Regions from separate parts of the Methylomonas sp. MED-D genome, predicted to be linked through region 1. Evidence: riboswitches for the same ligand, from Rfam matches in the RefSeq annotation. Region 1 holds a riboswitch; each other region holds the start of a gene.
What was found. A riboswitch is a leader RNA that binds a small molecule or an ion and turns the genes downstream of it on or off. The one in region 1 is predicted to bind cyclic di-GMP.
Positions count from the first base shown of each region.

Region 2: it holds a riboswitch for cyclic di-GMP, as region 1 does, so the genes downstream of both, ACQE3E_RS08535 (PEP-CTERM sorting domain-containing protein) here and ACQE3E_RS11750 (hypothetical protein) in region 1, are expected to answer to the same signal.
Region 3: it holds a riboswitch for cyclic di-GMP, as region 1 does, so the genes downstream of both, ACQE3E_RS06860 (VPLPA-CTERM sorting domain-containing protein) here and ACQE3E_RS11750 (hypothetical protein) in region 1, are expected to answer to the same signal.
Region 4: it holds a riboswitch for cyclic di-GMP, as region 1 does, so the genes downstream of both, ACQE3E_RS04575 (hypothetical protein) here and ACQE3E_RS11750 (hypothetical protein) in region 1, are expected to answer to the same signal.

Region 1 is NZ_CP189965.1:2,651,874-2,656,573, reverse strand. Features, by position in the region: gene ACQE3E_RS11760 (FecR family protein) at 1-303, shown strand, start outside; gene ACQE3E_RS11755 (TonB-dependent siderophore receptor) at 535-2,997, shown strand; cyclic di-GMP riboswitch class I at 3,065-3,144, shown strand; gene ACQE3E_RS11750 (hypothetical protein) at 3,254-4,024, shown strand; gene ACQE3E_RS11745 (hypothetical protein) at 4,110-4,700, shown strand, end outside.
Region 2 is NZ_CP189965.1:1,921,157-1,925,856, forward strand. Features, by position in the region: gene ACQE3E_RS08525 (ABC transporter ATP-binding protein) at 1-407, shown strand, start outside; gene ACQE3E_RS08530 (MlaD family protein) at 404-1,396, shown strand; cyclic di-GMP riboswitch class I at 1,918-1,994, shown strand; gene ACQE3E_RS08535 (PEP-CTERM sorting domain-containing protein) at 2,097-2,915, shown strand; gene ACQE3E_RS08540 (VPLPA-CTERM sorting domain-containing protein) at 3,024-3,788, shown strand; gene ACQE3E_RS08545 (hypothetical protein) at 3,785-4,700, shown strand, end outside.
Region 3 is NZ_CP189965.1:1,521,220-1,525,919, reverse strand. Features, by position in the region: gene ACQE3E_RS06865 (hypothetical protein) at 1-982, opposite strand, end outside; gene ACQE3E_RS06860 (VPLPA-CTERM sorting domain-containing protein) at 1,047-1,808, opposite strand; cyclic di-GMP riboswitch class I at 1,847-1,970, opposite strand; gene arsB (ACR3 family arsenite efflux transporter) at 2,869-3,927, opposite strand; gene ACQE3E_RS06850 (ArsI/CadI family heavy metal resistance metalloenzyme) at 3,952-4,395, opposite strand; gene ACQE3E_RS06845 (arsenate reductase ArsC) at 4,421-4,700, opposite strand, start outside.
Region 4 is NZ_CP189965.1:1,030,934-1,035,633, reverse strand. Features, by position in the region: gene ACQE3E_RS04580 (VPLPA-CTERM sorting domain-containing protein) at 1-663, opposite strand, end outside; gene ACQE3E_RS04575 (hypothetical protein) at 797-1,567, opposite strand; cyclic di-GMP riboswitch class I at 1,668-1,744, opposite strand; gene ACQE3E_RS04570 (ABC transporter permease) at 2,166-3,173, opposite strand; gene ACQE3E_RS04565 (non-ribosomal peptide synthetase) at 3,175-4,700, opposite strand, start outside.

The DNA.
Region 1 (4,700 bases):
CAGGCCGTCGAACTGCGAGAAGGCCGGCCCTTGGCGGCACCCGCCCCTGTGCGGCTGGATCAATCCGGCGCGTGGCGGCAGCGTCGCCTAATCATCAACGACAAGCCCTTAGCGGAATTGGTTGCCGAATTGGAACGTTATCGTTACGGCAGGATTTTTCTTAGCGATACCGAATTGGCCAGGCAACGCGTCAGCGGCGTGTTTGCCTTGGACGATCCGGATAGCGCGCTGAAAACGCTAACCTTGGCCTTGAATTTAAAATCGTCTCGGCTAGGACCGTTTTGGACGGTTTTACATCATTAATCCGCTTACTCTCCCGCTTGCCGCTGGGCGCGCCCCACGCCCGATCACCACGATTACGTTCCCGCTTGCACTTAAGCCATGACTGCAATGTTTCGAATAGTGAGTCGGCGAAATCCTGTTCATCTTGGCGCTTGTGTTGCTCTCGGATATTTTTTTGTTTTTTTCGTAGTCGATTTTCTCGCTCGAACGACTTCCTTATTGAAGACAGTCATTTTCAAAACAGGAAGACGTTTGAAACACCGACCCGCACCCAGCCGCAGCTACCACTCAGACCAAGTCGCCACGCCGGCCACAGGCGTCGACAAAGTCGCTTTGCTGTGCGTGGTCACTTCACTGAGCGGCGCGATGGTTTGGATACCGGTTTTGGCCGAGCCGGTCGGATTCGACTACAACATACCCGCTCAGTCGTTGAACGACGCGCTGATCGAGTTCGCCGCCAAGTCGAACCTTGAATTGGTATTTCCGGTTGACGACTTGCGCGGCCTGAGCGCTCCCGCACTGAAGGGACGCATGAGCGTGGAACAAGGGCTACGCACCCTATTGCAAAACAGCCGGTTGACATTCCGCTTTCTGGACGCCCGTACGATCACGCTCGAGACCGGGGAGCGCCCCACCAACCCGCGACGGGCTCCGGTTGCGTTGCCGCCAGTCACGGTCATCGGCAAACCGATTGCCGAACCGGCCGACGATGTCGCCTCGTATACCCTCGACCGAATGCAGAGCGCCACATTGACCGACACGCCGGTGCGACGGATTCCGCAAACAGTCGCCGGCGTTACCCGCGACCTGCTGGACGACCAGCAAGCCGTCACGGTCAGCGAGGCCTTAAGCAACGTCAGCGGCGTGGTGGCGCGCAATCCCTTGTATTCGCCGGTCCTGGAAGGGACGCTCATTCGCGGCTTTCCCTCCGAGCAACTGCTGGACGGCTTTACCCAGTATTACAATCCCGGCGACCGGGAAAGCACGATTAACGTTGCCAGCCTGGAAGTGCTCAAGGGCAGCAACGCCCTGCTCTACGCCGGCGGCTCGGGCGCCCCGGTCGGCGGTGTCGTGAATTTGATTTCCAAGCAAGCTCGGCCCGAGGCTTTCGGCGAATTCGGCTTCCGAACGGGATCTCACGACTACTTTCAACCGAATTTCGATATCAATCAGCCTTTGCATAGCCGGGTTTGGCTGCGGATGACCGGTGAATTTACCGATGCCGGCAACCGCGTCGATGCGGTCGAGACCCAGCGTTACAACTTGAATCCGGCCCTGACCTTCACCGACAACCATCGTAACAAGCTTACCTTGCGCGGGAAATTGTCGCATTGGCGGCAAACCGAGTATCAAGGCTTGCCGGCCACCGGCACCTTAGCCGGCCGGTTTCGGCTCCCACCGGACAGCTTTATCGGCCCGGCCGATGCGCCCCAAAGCCGTTCGGACAGCCAAGCGATTTGGGGCGAGTTCGAGCATCGTTGGGATAAGCACTGGACGATCACGCTGAAAAGCCGGGTGTCTCGAGCCAGTTTCGATCAGCGGGTGCAAACGCTATTCGGCGACGATGGCTTTATAGCCGATCGGCCGCTGAGCGCATTGGGAGCGTCGGCATGGGGGCTGGTTAACGCCGAGCTGTATCAACGCCAACGCGAGTTCAGCGTGCTCGGCTATCTGACCGGAAAGTTCGCCTCGGAAAACAGCGAGCACACCTTGGTCATCGGTGCCGACCGCGGCGAACTCGACGATATTGGCTTCGTCGGCGCCGATTTGGCGAATACCGGTTTGGTGGATCTTGCCCAACCCAACTTCGGGTTAAGGTATGCCGTCCCCGAACCGGCGCAGCCAAACCAGTTTATCGGTAATCTGACCTACGGCGGCTATCTGCAATGGCAGGGCAGTTTTTACAATCGGCTACATTTGCTGGCCGGCTTGCGTAGAGGGAAGGTGTCCATCGATTTTCGAAACACCGCGAGCGGCCGCTCGACCAGCACCGACGCCGAGAAATGGTTGCCCCGGTTGGGCGTCGCCGTCGACATCGGTTCAGCCTGGACCTGGTTTGCCGGTTACAGCGAAGGTATGCGCGGCCAGCCCTTCGTCGAGTTTGCCGATACGCCGTTGCCGGAATTGGCGCGCCACGTTGAGACCGGTTTGAAATTCGATATCGACGGTACTTGGCGCGGCCAACTTGCCGTGTACCGAATCGACCGCGAACGGGTGGCGGTGCCGGATGGGAGCGACGCCTTGCTACGCTCGACCGCCTCCGGCGGTCAAAGCGCCGAGGGCACGGAAGCGGACTTGAATTGGCGGTTATCGGAAGGGCTGGATTTGCTTGGCAATTATGCGTACACGTTGGCGCGCTACCAGGACGATAAAGCCGGCGTTCCGGCCGGTAACCGTTTGCCTCAGGTGCCCGACCAGGCCGGGCGGCTGTGGTTGAATTACCAACTGCCGGCGTCCTTGCTACCCGGTTGGCGAATCGGGGTTGGCGTGAATTTAAGCGCGGGCGCCTATTTATCCAAGGACAACCGCTTCAAGACCTCCGGCTACCACTGTGTGGACGCCAGTCTGGGGTACGAAACGTCGGCATGGAAATTGGCGGCCACCGTCAAAAACCTTAGCGGCGAACATTATTATCGACCTTTCGATTATTTCGACGGCCGGGTCGCACCCGGCGCGGATACCGAACTGTATTTCAACATCGCGTACCGCTATTAGGTCGCCTGAACACACGGAGCTAAAGGACGGATCACTTAAGGAACTAGAGTGAAGCCGCCGGGACCGGCGGCAAAAACGCCACATCCGCCGCGAGACGGAGCCGGAAAACCACGGATCTTTGGACCAAAAGACCGCCGGGTTGCCCGTACTGCCATGTTCGCTTCCAGCGCCGGACCGAAAACTCGGTCCGGCGTTACGGGAAACGTGCGCCTTGCGGCCAGACATTTTCATTATTTCGACCCTTTAAGGACATGCCATGACACAAAAACACAGTTACCGATTGCAACTAGCCACCGCCGGTGCTCTTTCCATCGCGATGTTGGGCGGATTTCTCGCGCCTGCCAGCGCTGAAGCCGCGCTCGTTACCGGCAGCGTCGGCATTTCAATCGACAACGCGGCGTTAGCCGCCGTCACCGGTGGTTGGCGGATCGATAGCTTCTTTGATGCCAGCTACAACCAGATCGCCATTACCGCCGATACCGTCGGCGGCGTTGCATCGGCCATCGACATGACGCTACCGATCAACACCAATTTCACCACGACCAGTTACGCCGCCGTCAACCGCACGCTGCAAGCGACCACGATGGAGGTCGGTAACACCGCCAGCGGCCAAATCGGTCTCAGCGGCGGCATGCGCATGTCGGTACCCGGCACCAGTAGCGGCTCATTGACACCTTACGATTTTCGTCTGCAAAAAATCGGCGGCGTGTGGAATCTGGTGACTTACGACCAATTTTTCTCGGGCACCACGTTTTTGCAACTGACCAATACCAGCGAAACCGTGAACGCCGGCGGCGAACTGACCTTGAGTGGCGACCTGATTTTTGGAAGCGGCAGCAATAAGTATCCCAGCCCATTCGGCCTGACCTGGGGATCGTTCCTGGGGATTTCCGCCACCGACGCAGTCGTCGGCAGCCTTTCGATGAACCTTCCGGCGGCGGTACCCGTGCCAACCGCCGTCTGGTTGTTCGGTAGTGGTCTGATTGGCTTGGTCGGTGCGACGCGCCGTAAGAACCTTGCGGATTAAGCCAACCTTTTTGCTGGTTCGATCAGAGCGCCGCGACAGATTGTGCCGGCGCGGCGCTTGCTCAACGTTTTTTACAGGAATCGCGATGCCTATTTTGCCTTTTTACCGAATCCGCCTCGGGCTACCCTTGGTTGCCGCGTTGGCGCTGTCGCCGAATGCGATGGCCTTGGTTCTAAACGCGCCGAACTCCGGCACGTTTACAATGAATCTGGACGCTGTCGCGCTGGCACCTTACGCCGGTGGCTATTACCTCAGCACATATTGGGACGCGGTGGCGGCCGACCCGACCGATCCCGCCAATAGTGGCGGCGCCCTGGTCGGCCAAGTCGCTACCGCCGAAATTCCGGCGCTGAACCAATCCTTCACGATTACCGCGATCGGCGGCGATATTGCCGGTCAAGCCGCGCAACGCTTTCAACAAGCCACGTCGGCGGACTTTCACATCGATACCGAAAACCTGGCCGGCGGCACCGCCGGTCAAGTCGGTTTGGCGGGCGTCCAAGGCTTCTTCGCGCCAAACTACCCACCCAACGGCGCCGGCTTGGTCAACGGTGATTTCGCGGTACGTTTCGATGCCGCTCGCCAAAACCATGGTGGCAGCGGTTGGTATCTGGACAACAATATTTATTTCACGATGGCGGTTTACGACTTCAGCAACCTAAGTATTAGCTGGATC
Region 2 (4,700 bases), 730 kb from region 1:
TGGGTTTGGCCGGTTTCGAGGATTATTATCCGTCCGAGTTGAGCGGGGGCATGCAAAAACGCGCCGGTTTGGCTAGAGCCATGGCGCTGGACCCGGAAATTTTGTTTTTCGATGAGCCGTCGGCCGGCCTGGACCCGATTACCGCCAAATTGCTCGACGACCTGATCCTCAGTTTGAGTCAGGCCTTGTCGGCGACCGTTGTCGTGGTGACCCACGACTTGGATAGTATTTTCCTGATCGGCAGCAATTCGGTGTTTCTCGATGCCGAAACCCATACGATGATTGCCGGCGGTCCGCCCAAGCAATTGTTGGCGGAATCCAAAGATCCCAATATCGTGCGTTTCCTGACGCGCGGTGATGCCTCGGTCTCCCGGCAAGCCGGTGGCCGTAATCGGAGTAATCTGTGAGCAAGCAAGCCAATCCATTGGCGATCGGTTTGTTTTTGACCGGTGCGCTGACTTTGTTGACGATGGGCGTGATGATTTTCGGCGGCGGCGATTATTTCAAGGACAAAAATCGCTTCGTGATCTTCTTCGACTCGGCCTTGAACGGCTTGAACGTCGGCGCGCCGGTTAAGCTGCAGGGCGTGCAGATCGGCAACGTTAGCGAGATTTCGTTGGTGATGGAAACCGACACCGACCGAATCTACAAACCGGTGGTCATCGAAATCGATCCGGCCTTGCTGCGCAACACCTCGGGCGAAGAGAGTCACGGCCACACCAAGAAACAGCAACAGGAAGCGGCGCAACGGATGATAGAAGCCGGCTTGAAGGCGCGATTGGAAACCCAGAGCTTGCTGACCGGCTTGCTGTATGTCGATTTGAATTTCTACAGCGACAAGCCGATCAATCTGGTCAAACTGGATTATAAAAATTTGCCGGAACTGCCCAGCGTGCCGACTACGGTCGACGAAATCCGCAACACCGCCGACGAAATCATCAACCGGGCCAAGCAATTGCCGGTCGAGGAAACCCTGAAAAATCTGTCCGATACCTTGACCGAAATCCGCAATCTGTTGCAGTCGGATAACACCAGGCAATCGATGACCGCCTTGGCGAAGTCCTTACAGGAAACCCAAAAGTTGATGGCGACGCTGAACCGGCAAACCGAACCCTTGCTGAGCAACGCCAACGGCGCTTTGACGGACACCCGCGCCACGCTGCGGGATTTCAACCGGGAATTGCTGCCGGTGTTGCGCGCCGCCGAACAAAGCCTGGCCGCCGCGACCCAGGTTCTGCAGGAATCGCGGCACGCGCTGAATGCGGTCGAGACGCTGGCCGACGCCGACGCGCCGCTGAACCAGGCCTTGCTGGAAGTGCGCAACGCCTCGCGTTCGCTCAAAGACTTGGCCGAGGGGCTGGAACGCCAGCCGCAAGCCTTGATTTACGGCAAATAACTTTCCCACTCTTTGCGGCACCCTCGTTTCGCCGGTCCCGCTGAAACGATGTTTTCCGGCGTCAGTCCGGTTTTAGGCATCAATTAATCTTAAATTTAATAAATTATGTTATACGCCGCGAAGTGCATTGGGCATTTGCGGTAGGAATATTAATTTTAATTTTGTTTCAATAACTTAGCTTATCTATAGTTGAGATTAATTGAGTGAAATCACTCAGTAAAAAATAGGCGAATGGGTTTGTCCGTTTGCTTTTCATGCGCCCCGTCGACCGCAGTCGACGATGTTCAGATTCTCTGTGTACCCCGGTTTTAGCAGTGATGACTCGGTTCTGGACTCCAATAGCGCCACCGACAGCCGGTCACCGTTTCCCGGTTTTAGCGAGGTATGGCTGGCACACTAACTGCTTGAGTCTGTTCGCCGCACCGGAAATTACTTTCGGAATCAGCATCTGGACAGTGTGCCGGCAAGAGCGGATCAGGAGAGGCCGCGAGAGTCGAGCCGAGTTTAAGGTGCGGTATCGACGGTAAATTTGCCACATCCGCCGCAAGACGGAGCCGGAAAGCCTTGGGTCTTGGTTCAAGACAGCCGGGTTGCCTCTCGAACGAGAGTAAGCGTCGGTTCGAAGCGTTCGAATCGGCTACCGAAAATCTATCTTTCAAGCCTATAGGAATTAAATATGCAATTTCATGGATCAAAAAAAATGACGTTAGGAAAAACCTGGTTTGCCGCGGCGGCGCTTGCGGCGACCAATCTAGCCAACGCCGGTACCTTGAACGGCGGTGTGTTCAATATCGCATTCAACGACCCAAACGACTTATTGGCCGGCTTGAACTTGGGAGAAGGTTCGATTACCTCTTACTACGTCGCCAATTTTTTCGATAAGGCGGTGGCCGACACCTTGACCGCGAACGATATGGTCGCGACTCCGACGAATACCTATCCGGCGCCGAACATATTAAGTTACGACGTGAATCCAAGCAGTTTGGCGGGCACCGGGATACCGACCGGTTATATCGGCGGCAGCGGGCGCAGTAATCAAGCGACGACGTTGACTTGGGCGTCCGATCAAGACCATCTGCTGAACGCCTCCAGCTTGACCGCGAGCGGTCAGGTCGGTTTGGATGGCGTGTATATGACGCGCGGTAGCTTTACCGGCACGCTGCTGTCCGGCGACTACAAATTCTCTTATATCGCCGCGCGAAACAACGGCACCAACACCGGTTGGACCTTAACCAACAACGTCAGTTTTGCTTCCAATACCTTCGACACCCGTAATATCAGTATTACCACCGACGGCGATAGCCTGGCCTTTACCGGCGAGCTCTGGTGGTCGCCCAACACATCGGCCTTTTTATTCGGTGGCGACGGTTCCAATTCCGCCGGCATGGCCGGCACCTTCAGTCTGATTTCGCCGGTTCCCGCCGCCGTTCCATTGCCGGCCGCCGCGTGGTTGTTCGGTAGCGGTCTGTTCGGCGTGCTGGCGTCGCGGCGTCGCAAGTCGGCACCGCTCGCCGCGTAACCGGCAACCCTGACCGGGCGCAATATCCGGACGACTAAGTCGTTCGGGTATTTTGCGCATCGGCTCTCAACGGAAATGACTTCCTCTGGCAAATTTATGCATATTCAAATGATAGGGTCGCGCGCGCTCGTTGCCGCGGCACTGCTGGCCGCGTTATCGCCGCCTGTTTCCGCCGCCACGGTTTCCGGCGGTACCATGGTGGTGAATCTCGATCGAGACGCGCTCGCCGACGCAATCGCGATTGACGCGACCGCCGCGCCTTCGATGTACTTGGAGGAATTTTTCGACGCCCCGGCCGCGAATAGCCGCACCGCCACGCAAATTCTCGAAGATCATATCGTGCCGGGCGTCGCCGAAATTCCGGCTAAGAACCTGACGTTTTCAGTGAACGGCACGCATGTCGCCAATCTGACCGGGCGCCACGCAAAACCGACCACGATCGAATTCGATCCGGCCAATTTCGCCTCGACCGTTACCGGCGTGATTGGTTTATCCGGCGTGTTTCGGTTCCGGGTCGATACAGGATCAGAATTCAATCGCATTTTATCCGGCGACTACGCGCTGGAATACGACGCCGCCAATATGGATGGCGCATCCGGCCGTTCCGCATGGTCCTTGTACAATCATGTGTCGTTTCGCTCCCAATCCTATAATTTGTTCAATGTCGTGCTGGATATTCACGACGGTTCGCTGGATTTGAGTGGCGAACTGGGTTTGGGCGAAGGCTATGACCATTTGTTCGGCACCCGCGATGCTATCGTCGGAAATTTCAGTTTGCATACTTCGGTGGTACCGGTTCCGGCCTCGATTTGGCTATTTGTTTCAGGTTTGGGCGGTTTGGCGCGCATTGGCATGCGGAGGCGCCAACTATGACGCGCGTTTCCGCGATGGCGTGGTTAAGTAGTGCGGCGTGGATCGCGGCGGCCGGCTCGAATGCGGTCGCGGCGAACGCGCCACACCGATTCGGTGCCTACGCCAGCATACAAATCAACGTCGATTCGGACGGCAATAATATTGTCGGCGACGCGGCCAACGAGCCCGCGCTGGCGATCAATCCACTCGATCCCACCAACCTTGTCGCGGCTTGGCGGCAATTCGACTCGGTGGCGTCGTCGTTTCGTCAAGCCGGTTGGGCCTACTCGGCCGATGGCGGGGCGAGTTGGCATTTTAGCGGCGCTATCACGCCGGGCGAGGGACGCAGCAATCCGACCTTGGATGTCGACGCGTTCGGCCATTTTTATTTCCAAAGTCTGCATTTCGATCCGACCTACACCTTTGTTCAAGATATTCAGGTGATTAAATCGCTGGACGGTGGTCGCGGTTGGGAAGCGCCGGTCCACGCTCATGGCGAAGGCGGCGATAAGGCACAGCTAGCGGTCGATCATAGCGGTGGCCCCGGAGACGGGCACGTCTATCTGAACTGGCGCGACTGCCTAGACGGCAAATGTTTTAGCCGTTCGCTGGACCGCGCCGCCAGTTTCGAAGCGCCGATCGAACTGCCGGAGAATCCGACCTTCGGCACGATGCGGGTTGGTGGCGACGGTACCTTATATATGGCCGGGCGTTTGGAATACCCGTACTTCGACGAAGAAAACATGGATCGCAATCTGCACAAGCATATTTTCGTCAAATCGACGAATGCCGGCGATGCGAACCAAAAGCCGACGTTCGAAGTACGCGAGATCGATATGGGCGGCTTGGCGCCGCTGTTTTTGTTCAGACAAAACCCGAATCAATACGGGCCGGTCGGCGACGTGCAAATGGCGGTCAACTCCGCAATCGGCG
Region 3 (4,700 bases), 1.1 Mb from region 1:
ACTTGATATTGGATTGAGCTTGGGTACCGGAACCGTTTTCGCGGCGGCAGGTATGCAACAACGAGGAACCCGGCAAGTAAGCGGCGGCATTGGCTTGGACCCAATCGTACAAACCGGTGGAACCGGTCACTTTCAATTGGTTCCAGTCCGCCCAGCTGCCCGCATGAATCGATGCGATTTGAGCCGAGCTCAGGCTAGGCATGCAGGCCTCGGTTTCGGCACCAACCGCGCAGCCCGCCAAGGAACCGTTGGCGATTTGGGCGGCTTGCAATGCAAAATACAGTTTTTTGGTGACGGGCACGCCGAAGGTCACCGCCGAAGCGCTTTTCACGGTCATTTTAGCGACATCGTCGGATGTTACATCCGAATAACCGACCGGAGCGTTGTTACCGATAAATTGCCCCGGGTCGACGTCGGAAATGCCGAAGTCGGAGATGTGGGTGCTGTATTTGCTGGCGTCGGCCAAGTCGTAAGGGCAGGTGATCAAACCCAGCGTCGAACCGGCGACCGGCAAGGTATTGGAGGTGCAAGCCGAGCTGATTTTCAAATACTCGATCGTGGCGGCGGCGGTGTCGCCGTTGGCTTCGGCGATGATAGGGCTGACGCCGAACGCGGAACCGCCGGCGCTACGTTTGTAGACCAAGATGTAAGGCTTGTTGGTCGGCACATTGCTGTTGGTAGTAGCGCGAGTGCACAAATAAGCGTTTTGGTCGGAACCGGTCAGGCTATCTTTGTATTTCCAGACTTTTTTAGTGGTGTCGCAGACTTTATCGGCGGCCGGTACCGATGAATCGGTGATCAGTTTTTCGATGAAGTTGACCGCCGCGGAGGCGCCGGACAGATACAACACGTTGGTTTGACTGGCATCAATGATGGGCAGGTTGTTGCCGTCGACCGGAATCGGATCGTTGACGGTCGCGGCTTGCACACCTGATGCGGCCAACAGAGCGCTGATCGCGGTGCCTAATACTAAGTTTTTCATGGGTAGTTCCTCGAGTTATCAATCGTGAAAACCGGAGCGGCGCCAACGCCGCTCCGAATACCGCTTATGCGGCGGCGTATTTGCGGCGAGTCGCGCGCAACATGCCCATCAGGCCGGCGCCGAACATCCAAACCGCGGCCGGCAGCGGCACGTTGGCCGGGGCCGGACCGAAGCTCAGCAGATTGCCGGCCAGGGTCCATTTACCGGCGGCCAGGGTATGGGCTTGAGTGCCGTTGTAGTACCAGAAGTCGCCGGAGGTACCGTAGGCGATATTGGCTTGGGCCAAGCTGACCGTACCGAAGATGCTGTTGAAGTCATTGTGTTGTCCGGTATTCGGGGTGTCTGCGTCAGACACCAGTGAACTCAGATTCGCGGCATAGTCGCTGGCGGAAGCACCAGGGGTAGCTTTGACTTGACCGGTAGTGATCTGGTTTGCATGGTTTTTGATCGCAGTACCAGGGACTGTGGATTGTTGCAAGCTGTTGTATTTAGCGATCTCGGTCATGCCGGTGATCAACTGCTTGGAACCGTAACCGACGGCAATCGCGAACTTGGTCTGAGAGGCATCCATGCCGCTGGCGAAGGTATTCCAGTTGTCATTGAGGCTCAAATCGTAGCTCAGCGTATAACTGTCGTTGTTGACGTTGGCGATCAGATCGCTCATCAACAACCCCAAATCCAGCGTGAACGTCAAGGTTTGGCTTTTGTCGTAAACCGACAAATAGGCCTCGGCTGTGGCGGCGCTAGTATTGTTGATCGCCGCATTCGCCGCGCCGGTGGCAGCGAACATCGCCGCCGCCAACAAGGCTTTGTTTAAAGATTTCATAATGGTTTCCTTATGTTTAAGATTTAAAAAATACATAAGGTGACAGCCCAGCCGTCTTGGCTTGTCGGCTTCCTACCGCCCGCCGCCATCCCCGGCGACCGACCCAAGCCAAGACCTGAAACTTTCCGTCCCCGCCTCGCGGCGAGTTTGGCTTTTACACGCTTACCTGCTCACTAAACTTCTAACACCTCGAGTGGTGTCGCTATCCCCGCTACCATGTGTCCGTATTGCAACCTACTCCCTACCTTCTTCCTCTTGCCGCTCCCTTCGCTGGTCTTCCCTGTTCCCTGTAATTCCGCATCAACCAAGATCCCGCGGCTCCCTGCCATCTCAGTTGCGGCGAATTATTCCAAACAAATCAATAAGTTTCCGTTACAGCTCTGTTAAAGAATCGTGAAATGTATTACATGCGTGATACGCCGAAACATCGCCGAATGCCGCAGCACGTTGTTTTTTAAGGGCGAATCGTTGCCGCCACGGACCGCGTACCTAACAGGCTAAATTGGGCGCATCCGACATGGACTGTCGAATTTGGCGCGCGGCATCGGCCGCCCGCTCAACGATTGGAGGACTTAACATTGGCCGGAAACGAATATCGGCGAGAGGGCAACTGTACTAATCGTTAGACGCTGTCGCGGGGACCAAGAACTGATGGACTGACTTTGCCCGGCGTTGCAAACGCGCTAACCGCAGTTATCGGCGATTCGCGGCTAAACACTCGGTCGCCGCTAAAACGCCGCCTACCGGAGTTTCCCAAACGGGAAAACTATAGCTTGCAAAGTCAGGATGCCCGTGGCATTGGGAATGGCGTGTTTTTGCTTCCCCGCCGGCGCGGGGCCTATTAACACGGCTCCTATAATACCGTTCGCCCTGTCGAAGGGCACGCCGGTCCGGGCTTAGACCAGCTCAGCCCGAGAATCACCAGTGATAAATAGGGCCGGATGTAGAGGGCATGCGGCGGCTGACGCCGAATTGCGAGAAATTGACCGAAACCGAGGTTCCAGGGGGATCGATCGTTCGAAAAAGCCGGTGCTGGCGAGAACGCCGAAACCTGCCGGGACTAGCGCCCGACAAACCAGCGCTTTTGAATCGCGAACGCGACGTTCACCAAGCCGACCATGACCGGCACTTCGATCAGCGGCCCAATCACCGCCGCGAAAGCCGCGCCGCTGTCGATGCCGAACACAGCCACCGCCACCGCGATCGCCAATTCGAAGTTGTTGCTGGCGGCGGTAAAGGCCAAGGTCGTGGTTTGGCCGTAGTCGGCGCCGATCAGTTTGCCCATCGCGAAACTGACCAGAAACATCCCAACGAAATAAATCAGCAACGGTAGCGCGATGCGCAACACGTCGAGCGGCAATTGCACGATCAATTCGCCCTTCAACGAGAACATCGTCACGATCGTAAACAGTAACGCGATCAGCGTCAGCGGGCTGATTTTGGGTACGAAGCGCTGCTGGTACCAGTCCTTGCCCTTGGCTCTTACCAACAGCCAACGCGTCGCGAAGCCGCCGATAAACGGAATCCCCAGATAAATAAACACGCTTTGGGCAATATCGGCGATCGTCACCGCCACCAAACTGCCCGGCAAACCGAACAGCGGCGGCAACACGGTGACGAACAACCAGGCATAAACCCCGAAAAACAGCACTTGAAACACACTGTTAAAGGCCACCAGCCCGGCGCAGTAGTCGTTATCGCCGCGCGCCAGGTCATTCCAGACGATCACCATCGCAATGCACCGGGCCAGGCCAATCAGGATCAAGCCGGTCATGTATTCCGGATAGTCGGCTAAAAATCCGACCGCCAAGCCGAACATCAACAGCGGACCGATCAGCCAGTTTTGCACCAGCGACAGCGCCAACACCCGGCCGTTACGAAACACGTCGCCGAGTTCCTCGTAACGCACTTTCGCCAGCGGCGGATACATCATCAGAATCAGACCGATCGCGATCGGGACGTTGGTGGTACCGACCGAAGCCTGGGCGTTCAGGCGATTCACCTGTTCCGGAAACGCAAAGCCGATGCCCACACCCAGCAACATCGCGAGAAATATCCACAAGGTTAGGAAGCGGTCCAAAAACGACAAGCGCGGCTGCGGGCAGATTGGCAAATTCATCGTGGAAAACCTCGAACTGTTCGATCAGATAGGGCTGCAATTCGACGAAGGACCGCAGCAACTCGCGGCGCTATCGGTCGGCAAATCGGCGTCTTTACCGAATATCGGAATGCTTTTCAACGAATGAAAGGCTTCCCAGGGGATGCCTTGCGGATCGACCGTCCAGTATTTGTCCGACTCGGCGTAGCAACAGGCCGCCTGTTTTTGCTCGATGACGGGCATCGCCGCCTGTTGTAGCACCTGCTGAATTTCGGTCAAGGCCTGCTCCGATTCGACTTGAATGCCGAGATGATCCACGCCCGCTGCTCGGCTCCGGTTGGAGATCGCGAAGTTGATGCGCGGATCGTCCAGCATCCATTTGGCGTAATCGTCATGCACCACACTGGGCTCGGCCTGAAACAGCTCACTGTAGAACGCAATGTTCCGTTGTAGATCGTCGACGGCAAGGTGAATATGGAAACGTTTCATAAGGCTGTTTTCTCCGCGAGAGGGGTTAAGGTAACAAGGCGCCGATGCGATCCAGCTCGGCCTTGAAGCGCTCGGGATCGTTTTTCAACTCATCCAACGGCAGCTCCAGAAAGCGCTCGATTCGGTAACGCACGATGCCGTAAGCGGTTTCGAAAGCCGCTTTGATTTGTTCCGGGCTGCCCTCGGCATGCGCCGGATCGTCCACGCCCCAATGGCTACGCAAGGCCGGGCCGAGATAAGCAGGACAAGTTTCGTTGGCGGCATTGGCGCAGACGCTGATCACGATATCCGGGGTAAGCGGCAAA
Region 4 (4,700 bases), 1.6 Mb from region 1:
AGCATTGCGGGCCGGACCGGCCCCAAGATGATCGAATCCCCAACCGTAACCCAACTCGCCGCTCAAAGACAGCACGTTTCCGTTGATCTCGGAAACCACGTTAAACAACTCGAAAGCCACCGCTTTAAAGCCGAGGGTGTTGTAAATGACCCAATCCGAACTTTCCGGCGTTTTTAGCGCTTCCGCGGGATTATAGGTCAGCGTCATGTCGCCCATTAATACCCGGTTAGTGGGGGGCGTGACATCCACTCGATAGCGCAGGCCGCCGGCCAGGCCGATAGAGCCCGACGCGGTGCCGGTAATGTCGTTAGGGTCGAACGTGAAGGTAGTGGCGCTATTGTGCCGACCCGACGGGTTGTCAGCCACATGCGCGCCATTGACGGTAAATTTCAATCCGGTGGCCGGAATTTCGTTCGCCGCGTAATCGGTCAGATCGACGGGCGTATTGTAATCGCGCAACTCTTCAAAGGTTTTTGAGGCCAGCGAAGCGTCGTAGTATTCCTCGACGTATATGGATGGCGCAGCGGTCCTATCCAAATCGATACCGTTCTCGAAAGCGTCTCGATCGATATTGATAATCAGCGAACCTCCGGATACGGTAGCGCCATGCGCGGATGTCGCGGCAAGGGTTAACGACAGCACGATCAGGTATAGAAATTTCATGCGTATTCCTTGAAAAAAATTGGGTTTCTAATAAGTCGCTTACCGGCCAAGTTCAGGCTCTACCCCCGTCCGTTAACGGAAAGCAAAGCGCCCCGCAGCCTTTTGCGACGGAAGGTTGAGCGGTCTGGTAGGCTTAGGCGGATAAGCCCGATTTACCTCTGGAAGCGCCTAACAGGCCAACCAATCCGCTCCCGAACAACCACACGCCGGCCGGCAGCGGCACTGCGGCGGGCGCCAGATTGAAGGTACCCACTTTGACCGATGTGCTGCCGTTAAACAGCAAATTCCAGGAGTAACCCAAAGTGGAAAGATACAAATCGCCGCTTAGCGATAATTCGCCGTTACCGTTTACCGACTCGGTGGCATTCACCAAGCGGAACAAGGCTGGATCTTGCGCGGGGCTACTAAAACCGGCGCTGTAGGTAAAGATATTCCACGTCCCACCGGCTTTTTTCAGGTAAAAATCACCGGGGTTCAGGTAGGAGCCGCCACCGGCGGGTTCCATCCGAAATGCACCGCTCAAGCCGATTTGGCCTGCCGCCGTGTTGCTGGCATCCATCGTCGTGGCCTCCTGCTTTCTCGCGCCGTAGCTGATGGTGGTGCCATTGGCGTTCACCGGCAACGAAACGCTGAAGGTCTCGGTCTGACTGAGAGCAACACCGCCGGTCGTGTCCAGATCGATCGGCGTTGCGTTATAAGTCTCGTCCCAAAAATTGGCGATATACCAACCTTCGGAACCGCCAACGGCCGAGGTAAATGCTGAATTGTCGATGGTCATATTCGCGACGCCGCTAACGAGGGCCGCGTTGGCATCGCCTGCCGTTAACAGACCGCCGCCGAATACGCTGATTGCCAGAACGCCGGCATAGGCCGCTTTCAAACTGTGTTTGTTTAATAGGTTCATTGTTTTCCTTACAAAACGATCTAAGATTGATTTAATGGGCAAAATCCAGGCCCCGATACGGATGGAAGCGCGTCACATCCCATTGCAGAGCCCAAAGTTCGAAGGCAACCCGGCCGTCTTATTCCAAGACCCGTGGCTTTCCGGCTCCGCCTCGCGGCGGATGTGGCGAAATTGCCGCTTCCGTGCGGCATCGCCCGAATCCTTGAGCGAGGTTTTCCTAGATTTCCGGCGGCTTTTCCGAACGGCGCAAGATGCCGTCATTGGGCAGCCGCCAAGGCTCGAAACCCAACGATACTGGCTTAGAGAGGGCGTCGCGAAACGCAAACCCGCCGACATAAACCTATCGTCATTTCCCGAGTTGCTGATCTAACAGCAAAGACCAGGCCAATTAAAAAGTCATTGTTTTACAACGACTAACATTTTTACCGACGGCCAAACAAACCCAAACCACGTGATTTGCCTCAGCAACTGCGTGAAATCACCTATTCAAACGATTTGCCGGTATTTGTAACAATTGAAACCTAAGCCGCGTCGAATCAACGGGCGGAATGCGCCAGCTCCCGGTGAGTCGCACGGACCTCCATGGATTGACCGATCCTCAATCTTCCACCCATTTAAACCGCAGCGCGGCGGTCGTTAGAAACAACAGCGTCATCGCGGCCAGGCTCATCAACGCCGGTGCTATCTCGGCCAAACCGGCGCCGTCGATCATGACCGCGCGAGCCGCTTGCAGCATGTGGGTTAGCGGGAAAATCAGCGTCAGGTTCTGCAACAGCGCCGGTGCGCCTTCCAGCGAAAACCAAACCCCGGACAGCAGTATCATCGGCAAGGTCAGCAGGTTCAGGATGCCCAAGGCCAACTCCTCGCTACCGGTCCGGCTCGCCATCAACAAACCTAGACTGATCAAAGTTACCGAACCGAGTACCGCTATCAGCGCCAACAAGGCATAAGCCCCCTGCACTAAAAAGTCGAACAAGACGTTCATCGCGACAAATTGCAGCACGACCGCCAGCATCAACAGCCCCAGCCGGCTGACGACTTGCGCCGACAGGAACTCAAAAGCGTTGACCGGCGAGGCTTTCAAGCGTTTAAGCACGCCGCTTTTGCGATACCTGACGATCGTAAATCCGACTCCGAACAAACCGCCGTGCATGATGTTGATGGCTAAAATGCCGGGCAAAACCCAATCGAGGTAGCGTACCCGCCGCCCGGAAACCACTTGCTTTTTCCAGGTGGCGGCTGGATCGCCGGCCAGCAGGACTTTTTCCAGCAGATAGCCCTGCCCGGAACTGTCGTTTATCCAATACCCGTTTTCCGCCCCCCCTTGCACCACCATATCCAGTTGATGATGCTGGAGTTTGGCTAACGCCTTATCCAGTTCCGGGTAGTCGATGAATTGCAGATATTGGGTGGTCTTAAACGCGGTAATCTGCGAATTAGCCTCGCCGGTCACGCCCACTTTAAACAGCGCGCTGTCCTGATCGTCGAATATCGCCGCTATGCCGACGATCAAAATCACCGGAAACACGAAATTCCAGATCCAGGTGGCTTTGTCGCGGATCAATTCGATATTGCGGGCTTTTAGCAATGCCAAAAAATGCTTCATCTCAATTTCTCAAGGAGTGGCCGGTTAATTTAAGAAACAGGTTTTCCAGATTCGGCGTGGCGACCGTCAAGCCTTCCAGCGAGACATGCAAGCGCGTCAATTGGGCGATCGCCGCTTCCACATTGGCGGTGACGAACTCGACCGTTTCGGCGCCGGCAGTCACCGCGAACGGCAAGCCCGGAATGTCCGCCAGGCCGCTGGCACTCGGTAAACGGATCAGTACGCCGTCGAAATGCTCCTGCAATAGATTCTGTGGCGTGTCCTGGACGATAATCCTGCCTTGATCCATGATGGCGATTTCGTCGCAAAGCTGCTCCGCTTCCTCCATGTAATGCGTGGTCAGCACAATGGTCTTGCCGCGCGTTTTAATCTCCCGAATCAAGCTCCAGAAGTTGTGGCGCGATTGCGGGTCCAGACCGGTGGTCGGTTCGTCCAGAAATAAAATGTCGGGATCGTTGATCAAGGCGATGCCCAGCAACAAGCGTTGCCGCTGACCGCCGGACAATTTACGGGAATCGCGATTGATATAGTCTTGCAAGGCACAGGCTTCGATAATCTCTTCCAGCGGCAAACCGCGCGGATACAGCTTTTGAAACAGTTGCAGGGATTCCTTGACCGTCAGGGTGTCCGGCAAGGCCGTATGCTGAAACTGAATGCCGATATGTTGGCTATAACGCCGGTCGATAGGCTCGCCGCGAAACAAGATCTCGCCTTTGCTGGGCTTGAGTATGCCCTCCATCATTTCCAGCGTGGAGGTCTTGCCCGCGCCGTTCGGACCCAGCAAGCCGAAACACGTCCCGGCTTGCAATTCAAAGCTGACGCCAGCGACCGCCGTGACTTTTCCGTAATGCTTCTCCAGCCCCCTAACGCTCAGCAGGCTAGCGATCGCGCCAGACTCGGCAAGCGGCGGCGCGGCTAGCGTTGACGGCGAAGCCGCCGGCTCCGGACTCAGTTCGCGCAACCAAGCCGCGCAAAATGGCTGCTTGACCACCGTGAAGTGCTCGCCCTTGGCCTTGATGACGTTGACGGTTTGGTAATAATCGTCCCACTCGTTGGCCGCCAACCAACCTTTACTGCCGTCGGCAATCACCAGCGTCACCGAATACGGCAACTTGGCAGTGTAACGGTAATTAGCGGTAATCGACGCCTCGGTCACCTGCCAGATTTTCCGAAAATCCCCGGCATCCAGATTAGGAACGATATCCGCCAACAGCAACGCAAAGCAGTCTTTCCATTCCGAGTAGGGCTTGGTTTTTAAAACGTCGGCGATGGCGGCGCGATAAGGCTCGGGCGAAATGCCGGCGCTAGTCAGCATGAAGTTGCAAAAGGCCTTGACCGAGGCTTTGTCCACGCGGCTTTGCCTCAACAACAAACCGCTATCGATCAACACCACTTCGCCGATTTCGTAGGCCGAATCTTGCAACTGGCGCAGCATTTCGTAGACGACGGTGCCACCGTAACTGTGCGCGTATAAATTGATTCGCCCTTGCGGCCAGACGCGCCCGATCTGCTCGATATTGTGCGCCG